Regions from separate parts of the Streptomyces sp. NPDC001914 genome, predicted to be linked through region 1. Evidence: riboswitches for the same ligand, from Rfam matches in the RefSeq annotation. Region 1 holds a riboswitch; each other region holds the start of a gene.

Evidence for each region. Region 1 has a riboswitch for cobalamin ahead of ACFYYF_RS14530 (CbtB-domain containing protein). Riboswitches for the same ligand answer to the same signal wherever they lie in the genome.
Region 2: linked by a shared signal. The riboswitch ahead of ACFYYF_RS13670 ((2Fe-2S) ferredoxin domain-containing protein) and the one ahead of ACFYYF_RS14530 (CbtB-domain containing protein) in region 1 are both predicted to bind cobalamin.
Region 3: linked by a shared signal. The riboswitch ahead of ACFYYF_RS08705 (ribonucleoside-diphosphate reductase subunit alpha) and the one ahead of ACFYYF_RS14530 (CbtB-domain containing protein) in region 1 are both predicted to bind cobalamin.
Region 4: linked by a shared signal. The riboswitch ahead of ACFYYF_RS34400 (cobalamin biosynthesis protein) and the one ahead of ACFYYF_RS14530 (CbtB-domain containing protein) in region 1 are both predicted to bind cobalamin.

The regions. Positions count from the first base shown of each region.
Region 1 covers NZ_JBIASW010000004.1:460,909-465,634, reverse strand. The annotation lists gene ACFYYF_RS14545 (LysR family transcriptional regulator) at 1-397, shown strand, start outside; gene ACFYYF_RS14540 (PRC-barrel domain-containing protein) at 516-869, opposite strand; gene ACFYYF_RS14535 (enoyl-CoA hydratase/isomerase family protein) at 1,274-2,389, shown strand; cobalamin riboswitch at 2,450-2,595, shown strand; gene ACFYYF_RS14530 (CbtB-domain containing protein) at 2,636-2,857, shown strand; gene ACFYYF_RS14525 (CbtA family protein) at 2,878-3,636, shown strand; gene meaB (methylmalonyl Co-A mutase-associated GTPase MeaB) at 3,862-4,726, opposite strand, start outside.
Region 2 covers NZ_JBIASW010000004.1:232,914-237,639, reverse strand. The annotation lists gene metE (5-methyltetrahydropteroyltriglutamate--homocysteine S-methyltransferase) at 1-2,289, opposite strand, end outside; cobalamin riboswitch at 2,455-2,679, opposite strand; cobalamin riboswitch at 2,853-3,030, shown strand; gene ACFYYF_RS13670 ((2Fe-2S) ferredoxin domain-containing protein) at 3,267-3,659, shown strand; gene ACFYYF_RS13665 (hypothetical protein) at 3,768-4,232, opposite strand.
Region 3 covers NZ_JBIASW010000002.1:829,653-834,378, forward strand. The annotation lists gene ACFYYF_RS08705 (ribonucleoside-diphosphate reductase subunit alpha) at 1-1,778, opposite strand, end outside; cobalamin riboswitch at 1,910-2,059, opposite strand; gene ACFYYF_RS08710 (GNAT family N-acetyltransferase) at 2,112-2,630, opposite strand; gene mctP (monocarboxylate uptake permease MctP) at 2,961-4,571, opposite strand; gene ACFYYF_RS08720 (DUF3311 domain-containing protein) at 4,568-4,726, opposite strand, start outside.
Region 4 covers NZ_JBIASW010000017.1:121,851-126,576, reverse strand. The annotation lists gene ACFYYF_RS34410 (inorganic phosphate transporter) at 35-1,276, shown strand; gene ACFYYF_RS34405 (hypothetical protein) at 1,297-1,515, shown strand; cobalamin riboswitch at 1,652-1,795, shown strand; gene ACFYYF_RS34400 (cobalamin biosynthesis protein) at 1,901-2,872, shown strand; gene ACFYYF_RS34395 (cobyric acid synthase) at 2,869-4,464, shown strand; gene cobN (cobaltochelatase subunit CobN) at 4,461-4,726, shown strand, end outside.

The DNA.
Region 1 (4,726 bases):
CGTGCGGCCGGGGCATCCCCTCACGCGTGTCAGGACCGTCACCGCGAAGCGGTACGCCGCCGCCGAGCACGTCACGGTGTCGCGGCGCGGAAACCTCGCGAACGCCGTCGACGACGCCCTCGCGACGCTCGGCCTCACCCGCCGTGTGGTGGCGAGCGCGCCCACGGAGGCGGCCGCGCTGGAGTTCGCGCGTGGCTCCGATCTCCTGGTCAGTGTCCCCGAGGTCACCACGCGGTCAGCGGTCGCCGACCTCGGCCTGGTCGTGCTCCCCCTCCCCCTCGAACTGCCCTCGGCACCCGTGTACTTGTCGTGGCATCAGCGCTACGACACCGACCAGGCCCATGCCTGGCTGCGTGGGCTTGCGCGCACCGCGCTGGCCACGTGCGGAGCTTCGTAGTCGGCTCGTCGGCAGGCCGCAGGCTCGGTGGCCGGTCGTTCGGGGGATGCGCGAGGGGCGGGTGGCGAAACGGAGGAAGTCTGTTTCGCCACCCGCCCCTCGCGCGTATGCCGTGAGGTCAGATCATGCGCAGGCCGGTGTAGTAGCCGGCGAGCCGCTCGTGATAGTCGGCGTCCCCGAGGTGCTGGTCCTGGACGAACTCCGGGGAGTGCTTGATCTGGTCCTTGGTGAGCGCGACGTAGACCTTCTGCTCGTCCCTGTCGACCGACTGCACCGTGCCGGCCGGGAGCAGGACCTGCTTGCCGAAGATCCAGACGCCTGTGTCGACGACGAGGTAGGAGGAGTCGACCTCGTCCGAGTGCTTGTCGACCTTCCCGATGCTGCCGTCGGTGGCCTCGACCTTGTATCCGATCAGGTCGGTGCCCACCGTGTGACCGGTGGTCGGCTGGTAGCCCCAGATGCTGTCGCTCATAAGAAAGGCTCCCTCATTTGAATCCGCTGCAATCCACAGCCGAACTGCGGAATCTGTTGAGGCGTCACCGGATTCGATGACGTTTCCTCGCAGAGCCGGGTTCCCAGGCTTTGGAGGCTGACACCTCCGCGAGTTTCGAGAGCGGAGTCGGCCCGGTGCTTTCGCGAACAGGCCGAACGGTATTTCGGCGTGCCGGCGATGACGGCTGGTTCCGTTTCGAGTTGGTGCGCCCTTTTGGGCTCAGGTGGTGCAGCGTGTCGCCCGGAGTGCCCGTGGCCTCCCGCGATCGAGCGGTCGGTACGGTGGCGACGTGGCCGGCGTGATCCGTGAGCCGGTCGGAGCGTGGAAGGAACCACCGAGATCATGCGCGCCATCGTGACCCGCCGACCGACCGAGGTGTGCGGATGACCGGCACCAAGACACCCGGCACCGAGACACCCGGCGCGGACGAATCCGTCCTGCTGCGCACCGAGGGACGGGCCGGTCACATCGTCCTCAACCGGCCCAGGGCGCTGAACGCGCTGAATCATGGCATGGTGCGCCGGATCGGCGACGCGCTCACCGCCTGGGAACACGACCCCGCCGTCGAGACCGTCGTCATCACCGGCGCCGGAGAACGCGGACTGTGCGCGGGCGGCGACATCCGGGTCGTCCACGACGACGCGCGCGACGGGGACGGCAGCGCGTCCGCGGCCTTCTGGCGCGACGAGTACCACCTCAACGCCCGTATCGCCCGCTACCCGAAGCCGTACGTGGCGGTCATGGACGGCATCGTCATGGGCGGCGGCGTCGGTGTCTCCGCGCACGGCAGCGTCCGGATCGTCACGGAGCGCTCGCGCGTCGCCATGCCCGAGACCGGCATCGGGTTCGTCCCCGACGTCGGCGGCACCCACCTGCTGGCTCTCGCGCCGGGCGAACTCGGCACCCATCTCGCCCTGACGGGTGCCTCGATCGGCGCCGGGGACGCGCTGCTGTGCGGCCTCGCCGACTGGTACATGCCCTCCTCCGCGCTCCGGCGGTTCGTGGCCGACCTCGCGGACCGGCCCGTGACCGATGCCCTGGCCGAGCACACGCGGCCCGCCCCGCCGGCCGAACTCGCGGAGCGGCGCGAGTGGATCGACGCCTGCTACGGCGCCGGCACGGTCGAGGAGATCGTCCGGCTGCTGCTCGCGGCCGACGACCCGGCCGCCAAGGAGACGGCGGAGATCCTGCTCGGCAACTCACCCACCGCCCTCAAGGTCACGCTGGCCGCTCTGCGCCGCGCCCGGCGGCTCGGATCACTGGAGCGGGTCCTCGACCAGGAGTACCGCGTCTCGTGCGCGGCCCTCACCGCACCCGACCTGGTGGAAGGCGTCCGGGCCCAGATCATCGACAAGGACCGGGCGCCGCGCTGGTCCCCGGCCACGCTCGCCGAGGTCACCGACACCGATGTCGAGCGCTTCTTCACGCCCCTGGGCGAGCGTGAACTCGGGCTGTCCGGAGGCGAGTCCGGCACCGGGACGGAGGCCGCACGGGACTGAGGAGCGGCGCTCCACCTGGGACGAGAGGAAGATCACCCCGGTCGGCGTGGTCTTGGCCAGGTACGCGCCACGCGGTACGGTCGGTCCGATATCGACGACGCCAAGACGGAAGCCGGCGGAAATCCGGCACGGTCGCGCCACTGTGAACGAGACGTCCCAGCCACGCTGGGCGCCCGTGAGTCAGACCCGTAGGCGTCATCCTGTGCACCACCGAGATGGGACGCGAACTCCCGAGGAGGTCCTGCCATGGCGCAGACCGTCGCTCCGCCGACAGCCACCACCCCCGCTCTCCCCGCCAAACTGCCGATCGGTGCGATCGTCCCCTGGGCGGCCTTCTTCGGCATCCTGATGCTGGTCCTGCTGTACTTCGTCGGCGCCGAACAGGGCGCCACCTCCGTCGTCTCCGGCGAGGACGTTCACGAGTGGGTGCACGACGCCCGCCACCTGCTCGGCTTCCCCTGCCACTGACGCGAGGAAGAGCGCACATCATGAACTCCGCAACGGTAAGAAACCTCCTCGTACGCGGCATGCTCGCCGGCCTCGCCGCCGGTGTACTCGCCCTGGTCGTCGCCTACTTCCTCGGTGAACCGAACGTCGACAGCGCCATCGGCTTCGAGGAGGCCCACGCCCACGAACACGGGCACGAGGTCGAACTCGTCTCCCGGAGCCTCCAGTCCACGGCGGGCCTCGCCACCGGTGTCCTGGTCTACGGCGTCTCCTTCGGCGGAATCGCCGCGCTCGCCTACTGCTTCGCACTCGGCCGCGTGGGTCGCTTCGGCCCGCGCGCGACCGCGCTCCTGCTGTCCGGGACCGCGCTCCTCGCCGTGTACGTCGTGCCGTTCCTGAAGTACCCGGCCAACCCGCCGTCGGTCGGCGACCCCGACACCATCGGCAAGCGGACCGCCCTGTACTTCCTGATGATGGTCCTCAGCGTGCTCCTCGCGGTGGGCGCCACCATCCTCGGCAAGCGTCTCGCCCCCGCGCTGGGCACCTGGTACGCCACCGTCGCCGCGGTGGCCGCCTTCGCCGTCGCGATCGGACTGGCTTTCGCGTTCCTGCCCGTGGTCAACGAGGTGCCGGGAGACTTCCCGGCCACCCTCCTGTGGCGGTTCAGGCTCTCCGCCCTGGCCATGCAGGCCGTCATGTGGGGCGGATTCGGTCTGGTCTTCGGCGAGTTGGCCGAGCGGATGCTCAACCCCCGGCCCGCGAAGGTTCCTTCGGGGACATCGGTCCCGGCCGCGAACTGAACCCCTGCGCGACACCGCACGCCACAGGCCCCCGGATCATTCCGGGGGCCTGTCGTGTGTCCGGGCCGCGGCGCGTGGAGTGGCCAGGGGCAGTCTGCCCGGCGTGCTCCTCGTTCCGGTGCGACCGGTGCGACCGGCGCGTCCCGCACATCCGGCGATTCGGCGCGGTCACCACGGGTACGAGCGGTGGCCGGGCTCCGACCTGCCCCGCCACCGCCGTCCGACTCAGCGGCCTTCGCCGCCGAAAACCCTGAGAATGCGTTCCGCCGCGAGAGTGGCCGTCAACCCGCCCTCCCGTACCTGCCGTTCGAGGTCGGGAGCGACGGCCCGTACGGCCTGATCGGCGTGCAGCCGGCCGAGCAGCTCGTCCCGGACCATCGTCCAGGTCCAGTCCACCTGCTGGTCCCGGCGCTTCTCGGCGAGGCGGCCGGTGGAGTCGAGCAGCGTCCGGTGCTGTTCGAGCCGATCCCAGAGCGTGTCCAGACCGGCCGACTCGCGGGCGCTGCAACTCAGCACCGGCGGCGTCCACACGGCGTCCTTGCCGTGCATCAGGCGCAGCGCGCCCGCCAGTTCACGTGCCGCCGACTGCGCGTCACGCTCGTGCGGGCCGTCCGCCTTGTTGACGGCGATCACGTCGGCCAGCTCCAGGACACCCTTCTTGATGCCCTGCAACTGATCGCCGGTGCGGGCCAGCGTCAACAGCAGGAAGGAGTCCACCATGTTGGCGACCGCGGTCTCGGACTGGCCGACGCCGACGGTCTCCACCAGCACCACGTCGTACCCGGCCGCCTCCATCACCACGATCGACTCGCGGGTCGCCTTCGCCACCCCGCCGAGCGTGCCGGCGGTGGGGGAGGGGCGGATGAACGCGGCCGGGTCCACGGCCAGCCGCTCCATACGCGTCTTGTCGCCGAGGATCGAACCGCCCGTACGGCTGGAGGACGGGTCGACGGCGAGGACCGCGACCCTGTGCCCGAGCGAGGTCAGCATCGTGCCGAACGCGTCGATGAAGGTCGACTTGCCCACGCCCGGCACCCCGCTGACACCGATCCGGCGGGCCTTGCCGCTGTACGGGAGCAGCTCGGTCAGC
Region 2 (4,726 bases), 230 kb from region 1:
GCGGGCGGCGGCGACCAGGTTCTCCAGCGAGGCGCGGGTCTCGGGCCAGCCGCGGGTCTTCAGACCGCAGTCGGGGTTGACCCACAACCGCTCGGCGGGGATGGCCCTCAGCCCCGAACGCAGCAGTTCGGCGGCTTCCGCACTGCTCGGGACGCGCGGCGAGTGGATGTCGTACACGCCGGGTCCGGCCTCGCGCGGGTAACCGTGCGCGGCGAGTTCACGGGCGACCTGCATGTGCGAGCGGGCGGCTTCGAGACTGATGACGTCGGCGTCGAGATCGTCGATGGCCTGGACGACGTCCCCGAACTCGGCGTAGCACATGTGCGTGTGGATCTGGGTGTCCGGCCGGACACCCGCGGTGGTGAGACGGAACGCCTCGGTGGCCCAGGCCAGGTAGGCGGGCCGGCCGGAGGAGCGCAGCGGGAGGGTTTCGCGCAGTGCGGGTTCGTCGACCTGGATGACCGAAGTCCCGGACGCCTCGAGGTCGTTCACCTCCTCGCGCAGCGCGAGGGCGACCTGCCGGGCGGTGTCGCCGAGCGGCTGGTCGTCGCGGACGAAGGACCAGGCGAGCATGGTGACCGGTCCGGTGAGCATGCCCTTGACCGGCTTGGTGGTGAGGGACTGGGCGTACGTCGTCCAGCGCACCGTCATCGGCTCGGGGCGGGAGATGTCACCGGCCAGGATCGGCGGACGGACATAGCGCGTGCCGTAGGACTGCACCCAGCCATGCTGCGTGGCCAGGTATCCCGTCAGCTGCTCGGCGAAGTACTGGACCATGTCGTTGCGTTCGGCCTCGCCGTGCACGAGGACGTCCAGGCCGGTCTTCTCCTGGAAGGAGATCACCTCCCGGATCTCGGACTTGATGCGCTCCTCGTAGCCGGCCGTGCCGATACGCCCGGTCCGCAGATCGGCGCGGGCGGTGCGCAGTTCGCCTGTCTGCGGGAACGAGCCGATGGTCGTGGTGGGGAGCAGCGGCAGGCCCAGGTGGGTGCGCTGGGCCGCGGCCCGTTCGGCGTAGGGCTGGGAGCGTCGCGCGTCGGCCGCGGTGACGGCCTCGGTGCGGGCCCGTACGGCGGGATCGCGGGTGATGGCGGAGTGCGCGCGCGAGGCCAGGTCGGCTCGGTTCGCGGCGAGTTCGGCCGTGATGGTGTCGGTGCCGCGGCCCAACCCCTTGGCGAGGGTGACGATTTCGGCGCTCTTCTGCCGGGCGAAGGCGAGCCAGCGCAGGACCTGCGGCTCGATGTCCCGTTCGGCGGACGCGTCGAGGGGGACGTGGAGGAGGGAGCAGGAGGCGGCCACGTCGACCCGGTCGGCCAGGCCGAGCAGGGTGCCGAGCGTGGCCAGCGACTTGGCCAGATCGTTGATCCAGATGTTGCGCCCGTCGACCACGCCGGCGACCAGGCGTTTGCCGGGCAGTCCGCCGACGGCGGCCAGCGCGTCCAGGTTGGCGGCCGCGGCGCCGGTGAAGTCCAGCGCGAGACCTTCGACCGGGGCCTTGGCGAGGACCGGCAGGGCTTCGCCGAGCCGGTCGAAGTAGGAGGCCACCAGGAGCTTGGGCCGGTCGGAGAGGGTGCCGAGAACCCGGTAGGCGCGCTCGGCCGCCTTCAACTCTGCGGGGGTGCGGTCCTGGACGAGGGCGGGCTCGTCGAGCTGCGCCCATTCAGCGCCCGCCGCGCGCAGGTCGGCGAGGACCTCCGCGTACACCGGGAGCAGCCGGTCGAGCAGGGTGAGCGGGTCGAAGTCGGCAGCCACGTCGGGGGCCGGCTTGGCGAGCAGCAGATAGGTGACCGGACCGACGAGCACGGGGCGGGCCGCCGCTCCCAGGGCCAGGGCTTCGCGCAGCTCCGTGACCTGCTTGGTGGAGTCGGCCGAGAAGACGGTCTCCGGCCCCAGTTCCGGGACGAGGTAGTGGTAGTTGGTGTCGAACCACTTGGTCATCTCCAGGGGTGCCACGTCCTGGGTGCCGCGGGCCATGGCGAAGTACCCGTCGAGAGGATCACCGTCGACGGCTTCCCGGTGGCGCCCGGGGATCGCGCCGACCATGACCGTGGTGTCGAGGACGTGGTCGTAGAGGGAGAAGTCGCCGGTGGGGAGCTCGTCGATGCCGGCTCCTGCCAGCTGCCGCCAGTGGGCGCGGCGCAGTTCGGCAGCGGTGTCGCGGAGGGCGTCGGCGGTGACCCGGCCCTTCCAGTACCCCTCGATCGCCTTCTTCAGTTCCCGGTGCTGCCCCTGCCGGGGGTAGCCGTACAAGGTGGCCCGTGCGGGCGTGGCCGCGGGCTTGGTGGTCACGGAGATCTCCTTCGCGAGATGAATCCCTGAGATCCCGGAGACGGGACGAGAGCGCGAAGGGTGACGAACCGGACGGAGACCGGCCGCACGCCATGGAGCGCCGCCGTCCGCCTGGTATGTACGCCGACCCGCCCACGAGGTCACCGGAATGTCCGTGCGCGAGTGGTTCGCGTACGGGCAGTTGGCAGGTCTTCGGACTCGCGGGCACGCCCTCCCGACCGGAGGACACCTACTGGCCGTCGCTTCCCAGACCCGGTACGTCGGATCCAGTGCGTATGACGGCGGTCGTTCCCGCTCACCGCTGCGGGGCAGTCCCGGATTCCCACCGGGTTCCCTCTTGCGACGCATCCCGTCTGGCGGACGGGGCGAACCAGCTGCACTGCACAGCCTAGGGGGCAAAGCACTCGCGCGGCCGATCGCATCTGTCATCCGGATGGTGAGGTCGAACACGCGAAGGGCACGCGGGGGAGTGGCCATGGCGGGAAGTCCCCGTGGATCGACAAGGACGCAGGCCCGTTCGTCGGGAACTCCTGACCGTTCCACGAACTGACGGTCGGCAAGCTTGATAGCCTCCTCGGGCCAGTCGAGCCACATCCGAGGCCAGGGAATCCGGTGAGAATCCGGAACTGACGCGCAGCGGTGAGGGGAACGGGCGGGGCACGCGAGCCACTGGGAGACCGGGAAGGCGTCCCGTCCGGATGAACCCGAGTCCGAAGACCTGCTGGCACCTCCGCGCCCGCGCGAAGGAACGTCCGCAGGCCAGGCTCCGCGTACGAGCCCCGACACCGAGGCAGGCATGCCCGTGCTCCGTGCTGTTTCCCCTTCTCTCACATCAGCCCTGTCGCCCTCGGCCCGCAGGGGCTCGAAGCGCGACACCGAGGGCGTCGCGAAGTCCGTCGCCGCATCGTTCCCTTCGACCGCCGGCATCGGCAACGGCCACTGCGACGTTGCCGAACGCGAGCGGTTCGGTGCGTGACATGACGTCTCGACAGCGACCCGACGACGGTCCCGCGTTGCGCACCCCTGCCGAACCGGCACCGTGCCGGATCGTCGTCTGCCGGGACTGCTGCTGCGGAAGCCCGAAGGTCACCGGAGTGGATCACGCTCAGCAGACCGCGCGGCTGGCCGAGCAGGCACCCGTGCGGATCGCGGCCTGCCTCGACGTGTGCGAACACGCCAACGTGATCGTCGTCCAGCCCTCCACGGCCGCACGCGCCGCGGGCGCCCGCCCGGTCTGGCTCGGCCTCGTCAACGACCTCGACGCTACCGAGGACATCGCCGCCTGGGTACGAGCCGGCGGACCTGGCGTCGCCCCCTGCCCCGACATCCTCGACCTCTACGTCTTCACTCCGCCCCGGAGGGCGCGATGAGCGCGAGGGCCGGCAGCGCGCGCGTTGGGGAGTGGAGGTCGCCCGGGCGAGCCGGGCACGGAACGCTTAGCCGGGTGTGTCTCGCCGGTCCTTCTGGTGGTCCACCGGTCAGTGCAGGATGCTGACGGCACGGGCAATGACCAGGAGGGAGGTCAGGAGCGCGGCGACGCTCTGAACGCTCATCAGCAATTTCGCACGGGTGGACAGGGGCATTGTGTCGGTCGGGCTGAAGGCGGTGGAGTTCGTCACGGACACGTACAGGTAGTCCACGAGATCGGGCACCCAGTCAGAGGTGATGCTGGCGCCATCGGCGACCTCTTCCACCGCGTCGTCGTTCTCGTCCTGAGAGAAGCGGAAGTCCGCCAGCGGCAGCTCGTCGCGGCGGAGTTGCGTACGTGCCACCGGACCGCCACGGTCCAGTTCCCAGTAGGCGAGGCCGAAAGCGATGATGTTGGTGAGCCATACCTGCAGAGCGGCCACCAGCAAGGACCGGCCGTCCTTCACCTCGGCATGGACCAGCTCGTGGATGAGGATGCCGAGCGCGGTGAGATTGCTGGCCACGATGACGAGCACGAGAGCCAGCGAGTGGAACCTGAAGGTGGCGGTCTGCCGGGTGAGCCTCTTGGGGGTTGATCGCGATCAGCGGTACCAGGAGCAGTAGTTCCAAAGAGGGCAGTACATAGCGTGGTGCGATCAGGAGCTGCTGCGGCAGGGCCAGGTACAGGGTGATGGCGATGAGCGTGGCGACGACTCCCGGCAGTCGGGGTTCGCCGCGGCGTTCGTGCCGCGGGTGCTTGACGCGGGCTTCGGCCCGGCTCGTCACCATGGTGATGTCCTCCCGCGCGCGTCTGAACCCGGCGTTTCGTGATCGTCTACCCTTCCACGAGGTTTGCAGACCGGGCTGGTGTGGGTGGACGGGGGTTCGCGGGCGTGTCGCCCGGCGGATCAAGGCGGCGGCATGCCACGGAGCTGAGCGAGAACAGCCGCGTGCCGGCCTTGCGTCCGCGGGAACAGCGGGGTACAGGACGCCCAGGACGACATCCACGGCTGACATCGCCGACGCCGGA
Region 3 (4,726 bases), on a different contig from region 1:
CGCAGGGCCGCCCAGCGCTCCGGCCAGTTCAGCTCGACGTCGAAGTGGTCCGGGTGCAGGACGCCCCGGGCGGTACGGGTCTTCTCCCAGGCCGGGAGGGGCCCGTTGCGCTCGGCGAGGTCCGCGGAGGCCTCGTACGAGGCGAGCATGATCCGCTCGGCGATACGGGTGGACAGCGCGCGGGCCTCGGGCGAGTCGAACGGGATCCGCAGCTTGAAGAAGACGTCCTGCAGACCCATCGCGCCGAGACCGACCGGACGCCACTTGGCGTTCGAGCGGCCCGCCTGCTCGGTCGGGTAGAAGTTGATGTCCACCACGCGGTCGAGGAAGGTCACCGCGGTGCGCACGGTCGCATCGAGCCGCTCCCAGTCGATGTCCCCGCCGGTCACGAACGCGCCCAGGTTGACCGAACCCAGGTTGCAGACCGCCGTCTCCCCGTCGTCCGTGACCTCCAGGATCTCGGTGCACAGGTTCGAGGAGTGGACCGTGTGGCCCGGCTCCGCCGTCTGGTTGGCGGTGCGGTTGGCGGCGTCCTTGAAGGTCATCCAGCCGTTGCCGGTCTGCGCCAGGGTGCGCATCATGCGGCCGTACAGGTCGCGCGCCGGGATGGTCTTCCTGGCGAGGCCCGCCTCCTCCGCCTTGCGGTAGGCCGCGTCGAACTCGTCGCCCCACAGGTCGACCAGCTCCGGCACGTCGGCGGGGGAGAACAGCGACCAGACGGCGTCCTCGTTCACCCGGCGCATGAACTCGTCCGGGATCCAGTGCGCGAGGTTCAGGTTGTGCGTACGCCGGGCGTCCTCACCGGTGTTGTCGCGCAGCTCCAGGAACTCCTCGATGTCGGAGTGCCAGGTCTCCAGGTAGACCGCCGCCGCGCCCTTGCGCCGGCCGCCCTGGTTCACCGCGGCGACCGAGGCGTCGAGGGTCTTCAGGAACGGGACGATGCCGTTGGAGTGCCCGTTGGTGCCGCGGATCAGCGAACCGCGGCTGCGGATACGGGAGTACGACAGGCCGATGCCGCCGGCGTGCTTCGACAGCCGGGCCACCTGGTGGTAGCGGTCGTAGATGGAGTCCAGCTCGTCCAGCGGGGAGTCGAGGAGATAGCAGGACGACATCTGGGGGTGCCGCGTACCGGAGTTGAAGAGCGTGGGGGAGGAGGGCAGGTAGTCGAGGCGGCTCATGAGCCGGTAGAGCGCGGCGACCTCCTCCACGGAGCGGACGGTGTCGTCCTCCGCGAGACCTGAGGCCACCCGCAGCATGAAGTGCTGGGGCGTCTCGACGACCTTGCGGGTGATCGGGTGCCGGAGCAGATAGCGGCTGTGCAGCGTGCGCAGCCCGAAGTAGCCGAACCGGTCGTCGCCCTCGGCATCGATCAGCGCGTCGAGGCGGGCCGTGTGCAGCCGCACGAACGCGGCCGTACGGTCGGCGATCAGACCCTCGCGGTGGCCGACGGCGACCGACTCGGAGAAGGTGCTCACGCCCTGCGAGGCGGCCTCGGCGGCGATCGTGATCGCGAGCAGCCGGGCGGCCAGCCGGGAGTAGGCGGGGTCCTCGGAGATGAGACCCGCGGCCGCCTCGGTGGCCAGTTCGCGCAGCTCGGCCTCGTCGGCGCGGGCGGACCGGCCGCGCAGCGCCGCGGCGGCGACCCGGCCGGGGTCGGCGTCGGGGAGGTCGGCGGTCAGATCCGTCAGGGTCCGCAGCAGCGCGGTCCCGGGACCGTCGGTCTCCACCGGGGCCTGCTGCGCGGTCACTGAAGCCGGATCGGCTGGCGCGATGGTCACGTGGGCTCTCCTCGCTCGGCACGGGGCCTTGCGGGCGGGCACGGGGCACACGGGAGCGCTTTCGGGCAGCAGCGCACCGCGTCCACCGGCCCATTCCGCGAGGCCCGGACGTCGTCGGCACCCGGGCCGGACGGCCGGGGCGCGCTGTCGGCAGGTCCTCGGACTGACGCGAGTACGGGCACACGCAGACGCGAACACGCACAAGTACACCGTTGCGGGACAGTTCCGGATTCGCACCGGATTCCCCTGCGGCGACAGCGACCATGAGCATACATCTTGTGCCGGGCTTCGGGACTGCCCCCACATGTTGTGTCCGCTCGGTGTCCGAGAGCGCTACGGAGCGTGCCGGAGCGTCAACTCGTAAGTGAGCAGCCGGATGTCGTCGAGCTCCGGGAGGGGGTTCCAGTCGCGGTCCGGGGTGCGCGTGAAGCCGAGGCGTTCGTAGAGGCGGTGGGCGCCGTGCATGGTGCGCTGGGTGGACAGGACGAGGCGCGCGCAGCCCTCCACGGCCCGTGCCCGCCCGACACAGGCACGTACCAGGGCCTCGCCCGCTCCCCGGCCGCGGGCCTCCCGCGCGACCGCGAGCATCCGGATCTCCGCCTCCCCGGCCCGCGCGAAGTCGGCCATGGGACCGGCGTCCGCCACGAAGGTCACGCTGCCGAGCACCCGGTCCCCCTCGGCGGCGACCAGTACCTCGGCGACGGCCGCGCGTCCCGCGACGTCCCGCAGCCGTCCCAGGTACGCGTCGCTCTCCCCGAAGTCGAGCAGCCCGTCCCCGAGATAGGCCTGGGCCGCGATCTCGCCGACGACGGGGTACTCCTCGGGCCGGGCCGGCCGGATGACGATGTCCATGCGGGCGAGTGTGCCCGACCGGCAGGACGAAGGGCCGCCGGTTTTCCTCAAACCGGCAGGGCGAAGAGCTGCCGCTCTCCTCCGGCCGGTACGGCGAAGGGCTGCGGGTTCGCCTCCGGCCGGTACGGACGGGCCGCGGGTTTTCATCCGGCCGGTACGGCGAAGGGCCGCGCGTCTTCCTCCGGCCGGTACGGCGAAGGGCTGCGGGTTCTCATCCGGACGGTACGGCGAAGGGCCGCCGGCTTCTCATCCGGCCGGTACGGCGAAGGGCCGCCGGCTTCTCCTCCGGCGGCCCTTCGTCGTGCGCTCGTGTCTCCTGGTGGCTCGTCCCTAGTGGCTCGCCTCCGCCGCGGCCGGCGGGAGCTCGGTCTCGACGCCCGGATCACCCGCGTCGGCCGTGTAGTCGCCGGGCGAGGTCTCGTCCACGCCCTCCGGGGCCTTGAGCGCCCTGAGGACGAAGGTCAGGACGACGGTCACGGCCACGTTCAGGACGAACGCCGTCAGACCGATGTACCCGATCTCCCCGATGCCGGGGATCTCCTTCGCGCTGCCGCCGAAGTGCTTCTGCGTCGGGGAGGCCACCCCGTAGGCGGCGATCGTGCCGTAGAGCATGCCGACCGCCCAGCCGCCCAGCAGCGCCCAGCGGTGGAACCAGCGGGTGAACAGCCCGCCGACCAGCGAGGGGAAGGTCTGCAGGATCCAGATGCCGCCCAGCAGCTGGAAGTTGATCGCGACGGTCTTGTCCATGGTCAGGACGAAGGCCAGGGCGCCCACCTTCACCAGCAGCGAGACCAGCTTGGAGACCCGGGTCTCCTGGCGCGGGGTCGCGGCCGGGTTGATGAAGTCCTTGTAGATGTTGCGGGTGAAGAGGTTCGCCGCCGCGATCGACATGATGGCCGCCGGGACGAGCGCGCCGATGCCGATGGCGGCGAAGGCGACGCCCGCGAACCAGGCGGGGAACATGTTCTCGAAGAGCTGGGGGATGGCGAGCTGGCCGTTGGTGACCTTCACGCCCGCCGCGATCGCCATGAACCCGAGCAGGGCGAGCAGACCCAGCATCAGCGAGTACAGCGGCAGGATCGTGGTGTTGCGGCGGATCACCTCCCGGCTGCGGCCGGACAGCGTCGCGGTGACCGAGTGCGGGTACATGAACAGGGCCAGCGCCGAGCCGAGCGCGAGGGTGGCGTACGTCCACTGGCCGGCCTCGGCGGGGACGACCCCGCCGGCGCCCGCGGCCGTGTACTTGTCGCTCGCCGCCTTGAAGATCTCGTCGAAGCCGCCCAGCTTGATCGGGATGTAGATGATCGCCACCGCGATCACGATGTAGATCAGGGTGTCCTTCACGAACGCGATCAGCGCGGGGGCTCGCAGACCCGAGGAGTAGGTGTACGCGGCCAGCACACCGAAGGCGATGAGCAGCGGCAGGTCCTTGACGAACCAGTTGGTGCTGTCGCCGCCGCCCACGCCCATCACGTCCAGGACGGCCTGGATGCCGACGAGTTGGAGCGCGATGTAGGGCATGGTGGCGAGGATGCCGGTGACGGCCACGGCGAGGGACAGGCCCTTGGAGCCGAAGCGGCCGCGCACGAAGTCCGAGGTCGTCACATAGCCGTGCCGGTGGGAGACCGACCACAGGCGGGGCAGGAAGGTGAAGATCAGCGGATAGACCAGGATCGTGTACGGCACCGCGAAGAAGCCGGCCGCGCCCGCCGCGTAGATCGCCGCCGGCACGGCGACGAAGGTGTACGCGGTGTAGAGGTCGCCGCCGAGCAGGAACCAGGTCACCCAGGTGCCGAAGGACCGTCCGCCCAGGCCCCATTCGTCGAGGGTGTGCTCGTCGGCGGCCCTGCGCCAGCGCGCGGCCAGGAATCCCATGACCGTGACGGCCAGGAAGAAGAAGATGAAGACGCCGAGAGCGACGCCGTTCACACCGTCCTTCATGCCTCCGCACCCCCCTTCGCGGAGGTGCGGGCCCGCTGGTCACGCCGCCACAACTGGTAGGCGATCACCGTCAGCAGGGTGGAGAGGGGTACCCACAGCAGTTGGTACCAGTAGAAGAACGGGATGCCGATGAACGCCGGGTCGGTCTTCGTGTA
Region 4 (4,726 bases), on a different contig from region 1:
ACCTGCCACTGACGTCCAACAGAAGCCTGGGTAAATGGAACACATCACGCTCCTCCTCGGAATCGTGATCGTCACCGCTCTCGTGTTCGATTTCACGAACGGTTTCCACGACACCGCCAACGCGATGGCCACCACCATCTCGACCGGCGCGCTCAAGCCCAAGGTCGCGGTGGCCATGTCCGCCGCCCTCAACCTTGTCGGCGCCTTCCTCTCCGTCGAGGTCGCCAACACGATCTCCAAGGGCCTCGTCGACGAGACGGGCATCCGGCCAGAGGTGATCTTCGCCGCGCTCGTCGGCGCGATCCTCTGGAACCTGGTGACATGGCTCGTCGGACTTCCGTCCAGCTCCTCGCACGCCCTCATGGGCGGCCTGGTCGGCGCCACCATCGCCTCCGCCGGTACCGGCGCCGTGCACGGTGACGTCCTGGTCGGCAAGGTGCTTCTGCCCGCCGTCGCCGCCCCGATCGTCGCCGGACTGGCCGCCATGGTCGCCACCCGGCTGTCGTACAAGCTGAGCGGCGGCGCCGACACCAAGGCCACCAAGAAGGGCTACCGCGCCGGCCAGATCGCCTCCGCGGGCCTGGTCTCGCTGGCCCACGGCACCAACGACGCGCAGAAGACGATGGGCATCATCACCCTGGCCCTGGTCGCCGGTGGCGCCGTCGCTCCCGACTCCGACCCGCCGGTCTGGGTCATCCTGTCCGCCGGTCTCGCCATCGCGCTCGGCACCTACCTGGGCGGCTGGCGCATCATCCGCACGATGGGCAAGGGCCTGACCGACCTTCAGCCGCAGCAGGGCTTCGCCGCCCAGACCAGCGCGGCGACGGTCATCCTGGCCTCCTCGCACATCGGCTTCTCCCTCTCCACCACGCACTCGGTCTCCGGTTCCGTGATGGGCGCGGGTCTCGGCCGCAAGGGCGGTGTGGTCCGCTGGTCCACCGCCACCCGCATGGTCGTCGCCTGGGTCCTCACGCTGCCCGCCGCCGCCCTGGTCGGCGCGCTCGCCGAATGGGTGACCGGTTTCGGCGCCTGGGGCACCACGCTGGTCGCCGTCTTCCTGGTCGGTTCCAGCTTCGCGATCTGGCGCCGCTCGCGCCGCGAGGTCGTCGACCACAACAACGTGAACGACGTCGAGGAGCCCCCCGGCGTGGTGACGCAGGCCATCGCCGCCGTCACCCCGCCCCCGGCCGGCACCCTGTCCGAGGGCCTCACGGCCACCATCCCGGCTCCGGCCGAGCCCACGGTGAACCCGTCGGCGCCGTCCCGAGTGGCCTGAGAACCGAAGGAAGAAACAGCATGCACATCGACTGGTCAGCCCTCGGATCGGTCTTCGGGGTCAGCCTCGGAGTGACCGTGGCCCTCGTCGCCCTCTTCACCCTCGGCGTCGCCGGCCTCTCCAAGAAGGAGACCGCCCAGGGCGGTTCCGCGGTCGCGGCGGCCACCGGCGCGTACGTCTGCTTCGCGGCCTGCGCGGCGGCGGTGGCGTACGGCATCTCTCTGATCATCACCAAGTAGCCCGCCACGGGCGGCCCGGAACCGGGCCGCCCGTGGCGGAACCGCACGTGGGGTGCGGGACGGATCACCGTCCCGCACCCCACGCGTATGTGGGCCTGCGCACACTGTCCCTCCGCAGGTCAACAGCCAGTTGACGGCCGTTCGCACCCCGTGGTGGACTGCCGGAGCCAAGTACGGCGGCATGAGAGGAAGCCGGTGCGAATCCGGCGCGGTCCCGCCACTGTCATCGGGGAAGAAACTCCCCGGGAGCCAGGAACTCTCACCGCCGGTCTCGTCGAACCAGGGCGTGGACACCCTGAGTGAGGACATATCGCCATGCGCGGCTGCCCGTTGCCCGTTCCGCTGAGTACGAGGGTTCCGCTCCACCCCACGGCCGGCTGACCCCGTGCGTGCCGATCGCGTCTTCGCGTACGGCGCCGCCGCCGGCCTCCTCGGCGACCTGCTGCTCGGCGATCCCCGCCGAGGCCATCCGGTCGCCGCCTTCGGGCGGGCCGCCGCGGCCGTCGAACGGACACTGTGGCGGGACCACCGCGGGTGGGGCGCGCTGCACACGGCCGTCTGCGTCGGCGGCGCCACCGGGCTCGCCGCGCTCGCGAGCCGTGCCGTACGCCACTCACGTACCGCCTCCGTGGCCCTGACCGCCGCCGCCACCTGGGCCGTCGTCGGGGGTACCTCCCTCGACCGCGAGGCTCGGGCGATCGGCGGCGCGCTCGCGGCCGGTGACCTCGACGTGGCCCGGGAGCGGCTGCCGCATCTGTGCGGCCGCGACCCGCAGGCACTGGACGCCGACGGCGTCGCCCGCGCCGTCGTCGAGTCCGTCGCCGAGAACACCTCCGACGCCGTCGTGGGCGCGCTGGTCTGGGGCGCCGTCGGCGGTGTGCCCGGACTCGTCGCCTTCCGCGCCGTGAACACGCTCGACGCCATGGTCGGACACAAGTCCCCCCGCCACCGGCGCTACGGCTGGGCCTCCGCCCGGCTCGACGACCTCGCGGGCTGGCCCGGAGCCCGGCTGACCGCCGTCCTCGCGACCGTGGCCGGACCCGACCCGCGCGGCGCCGCGCGCGCCTGGCGCGCGGACGCCGGCAAGCATCCGAGCCCCAACGCCGGGCCCGTGGAGGCCTCGTTCGCGGGCGCGCTCGGCGTGCGGCTCGGCGGCACCCTCTCGTACGGCGGACGGGTCGAACACCGGCCCGTGCTCAACGGCGCGGGGCGTGCCGTCCACGTCCACGACATCGAACGGGCCGTACGGCTCTCCCGGCGCGTCGGCTGGCTCGCGCTCGGCGTGAGCGCCGCCGGACGGGTTCTTCTCACCGGGGCCGGACGGGCTTCATCCACCAGGAAGGGGCGCACCGCATGAGCGGCGGGCTGCTGATCGCCGGAACCACCTCCGACGCGGGCAAGAGCGTCGTGACCGCCGGGATCTGCCGGTGGCTGGCGCGCCAGGGCGTCAAGGTCGCGCCCTTCAAGGCGCAGAACATGTCGCTGAACTCGTTCGTGACGCGCGAGGGCGCCGAGATCGGGCGGGCGCAGGCCATGCAGGCGCAGGCCGCCCGCGTGGAGCCGACCGCGCTGATGAATCCCGTGCTGCTCAAGCCGGGCAGCGACCGCAGCAGCCAGGTCGTCCTGATGGGCAAGCCGGTGGGCGAGATGAGTGCCCGCGGGTTCTTCGGGACGACCGGGTCCGTGACGGACCCCTCGTCAGGTACCGCGCCGGCCGGGGACCGGCTGAGCGGGGGGCACCGGGAGGCACTCCTCGCCACCGTCCTCGACTGTCTGGCGCAGTTGCGGGGCACGTATGACGCGGTGATCTGTGAAGGGGCCGGCAGCCCGGCCGAGATCAATCTGCGGCGCACCGACATCGTGAACATGGGGGTGGCGCGGAACGCGGGGCTTCCCGTGCTCGTCGTCGGCGACATCGACCGGGGCGGGGTGTTCGCCTCGTTCTTCGGGACGGTGGCGCTGCTGTCGCCCGAGGACCAGGCGCTCGTCGCCGGATTCCTCGTCAACAAGTTCCGCGGGGACGTGAGCCTGCTGGAGCCGGGGCTCGACATGCTGCACGGCCTCACCGGGCGGCGCTCGTACGGCGTGCTGCCGTTCCGGCACGGGCTCGGCATCGACGAGGAGGACGGACTGCGGGTCTCGCTGCGCGGGGCCGTCCGTGAGTCGGCTGTCTCCTCCCCCGTCGGCGAGGACGTGCTGCGGGTCGCCGTCTGCGCGATCCCGCTGATGTCGAACTTCACCGACGTGGACGCGCTCGCCGCCGAACCGGGTGTCGTCGTGCGGTTCGTGGACCGGGCCGAGGAACTGGCCGACGCCGACCTCGTCGTCGTCCCCGGCACCCGGGGCACGGTCAACGCGCTCCGGTGGCTGCGCGAGCGCGGCCTCGCGGACGCCATCGCGCGCCGGGCCGCCGAGGGGCGGCCCGTCCTCGGCGTCTGCGGCGGCTACCAGCTGCTCGGCCAACACATCGAGGACGAGGTCGAATCCCGCGCCGGCCGGGTCGAGGGGCTCGGACTCCTGCCCGTCCGCGTGCGGTTCGCGCGGGAGAAGACGCTGGCGCGGCCGGTCGGCACGGCCCTCGGCGAGCGCGTCGAGGGGTACGAGATCCATCACGGCGTCGCCGAGGTGACCGGCGGCGAGCCGTTCATGTCCGACGGCGACGGACAGGGCCTGGACGGGTGCCGGGTCGGCTCCGTCTGGGGTACGCACTGGCACGGCTCCCTGGAGTCGGACGGTTTCCGGCGGGCCTTCCTGCGCGAGGTGGCCGCCGCCGCGGGCCGCCGCTTCGTGCCGGCCCCCGACACGTCGTTCGCGGCGCTGCGCGAGGAGCAGCTCGACCGGCTCGGCGACCTGATCGAGGAACACGCGGACACGGACGCGCTGTGGCGGCTCATCGAGTCCGGCGCGCCGCAAGGACTGCCCTTCATTCCACCGGGAGCACCCGCATGAGCACAGTGTTGTTGTTGTCGACCGCCGACACGGATCTGCTGGCGGCCCGCGCCAGTGGCGCCGCCTACCGGATCGGCAACCCGACCCGGGTCGACGTCACCGGTGAACTCCCGGCGCTCGTCGAGGGCGCGGACCTGGCCGTCGTGCGGCTGCTCGGCGGCAAGCGGGCCTGGGAGGACGGGCTGGCCTTCCTCAAGGCGTCCGGGATCCCGACCGTGCTGCTGGGCGGCGAATCCGTCCCGGACGCCGAGCTGATGGCCGA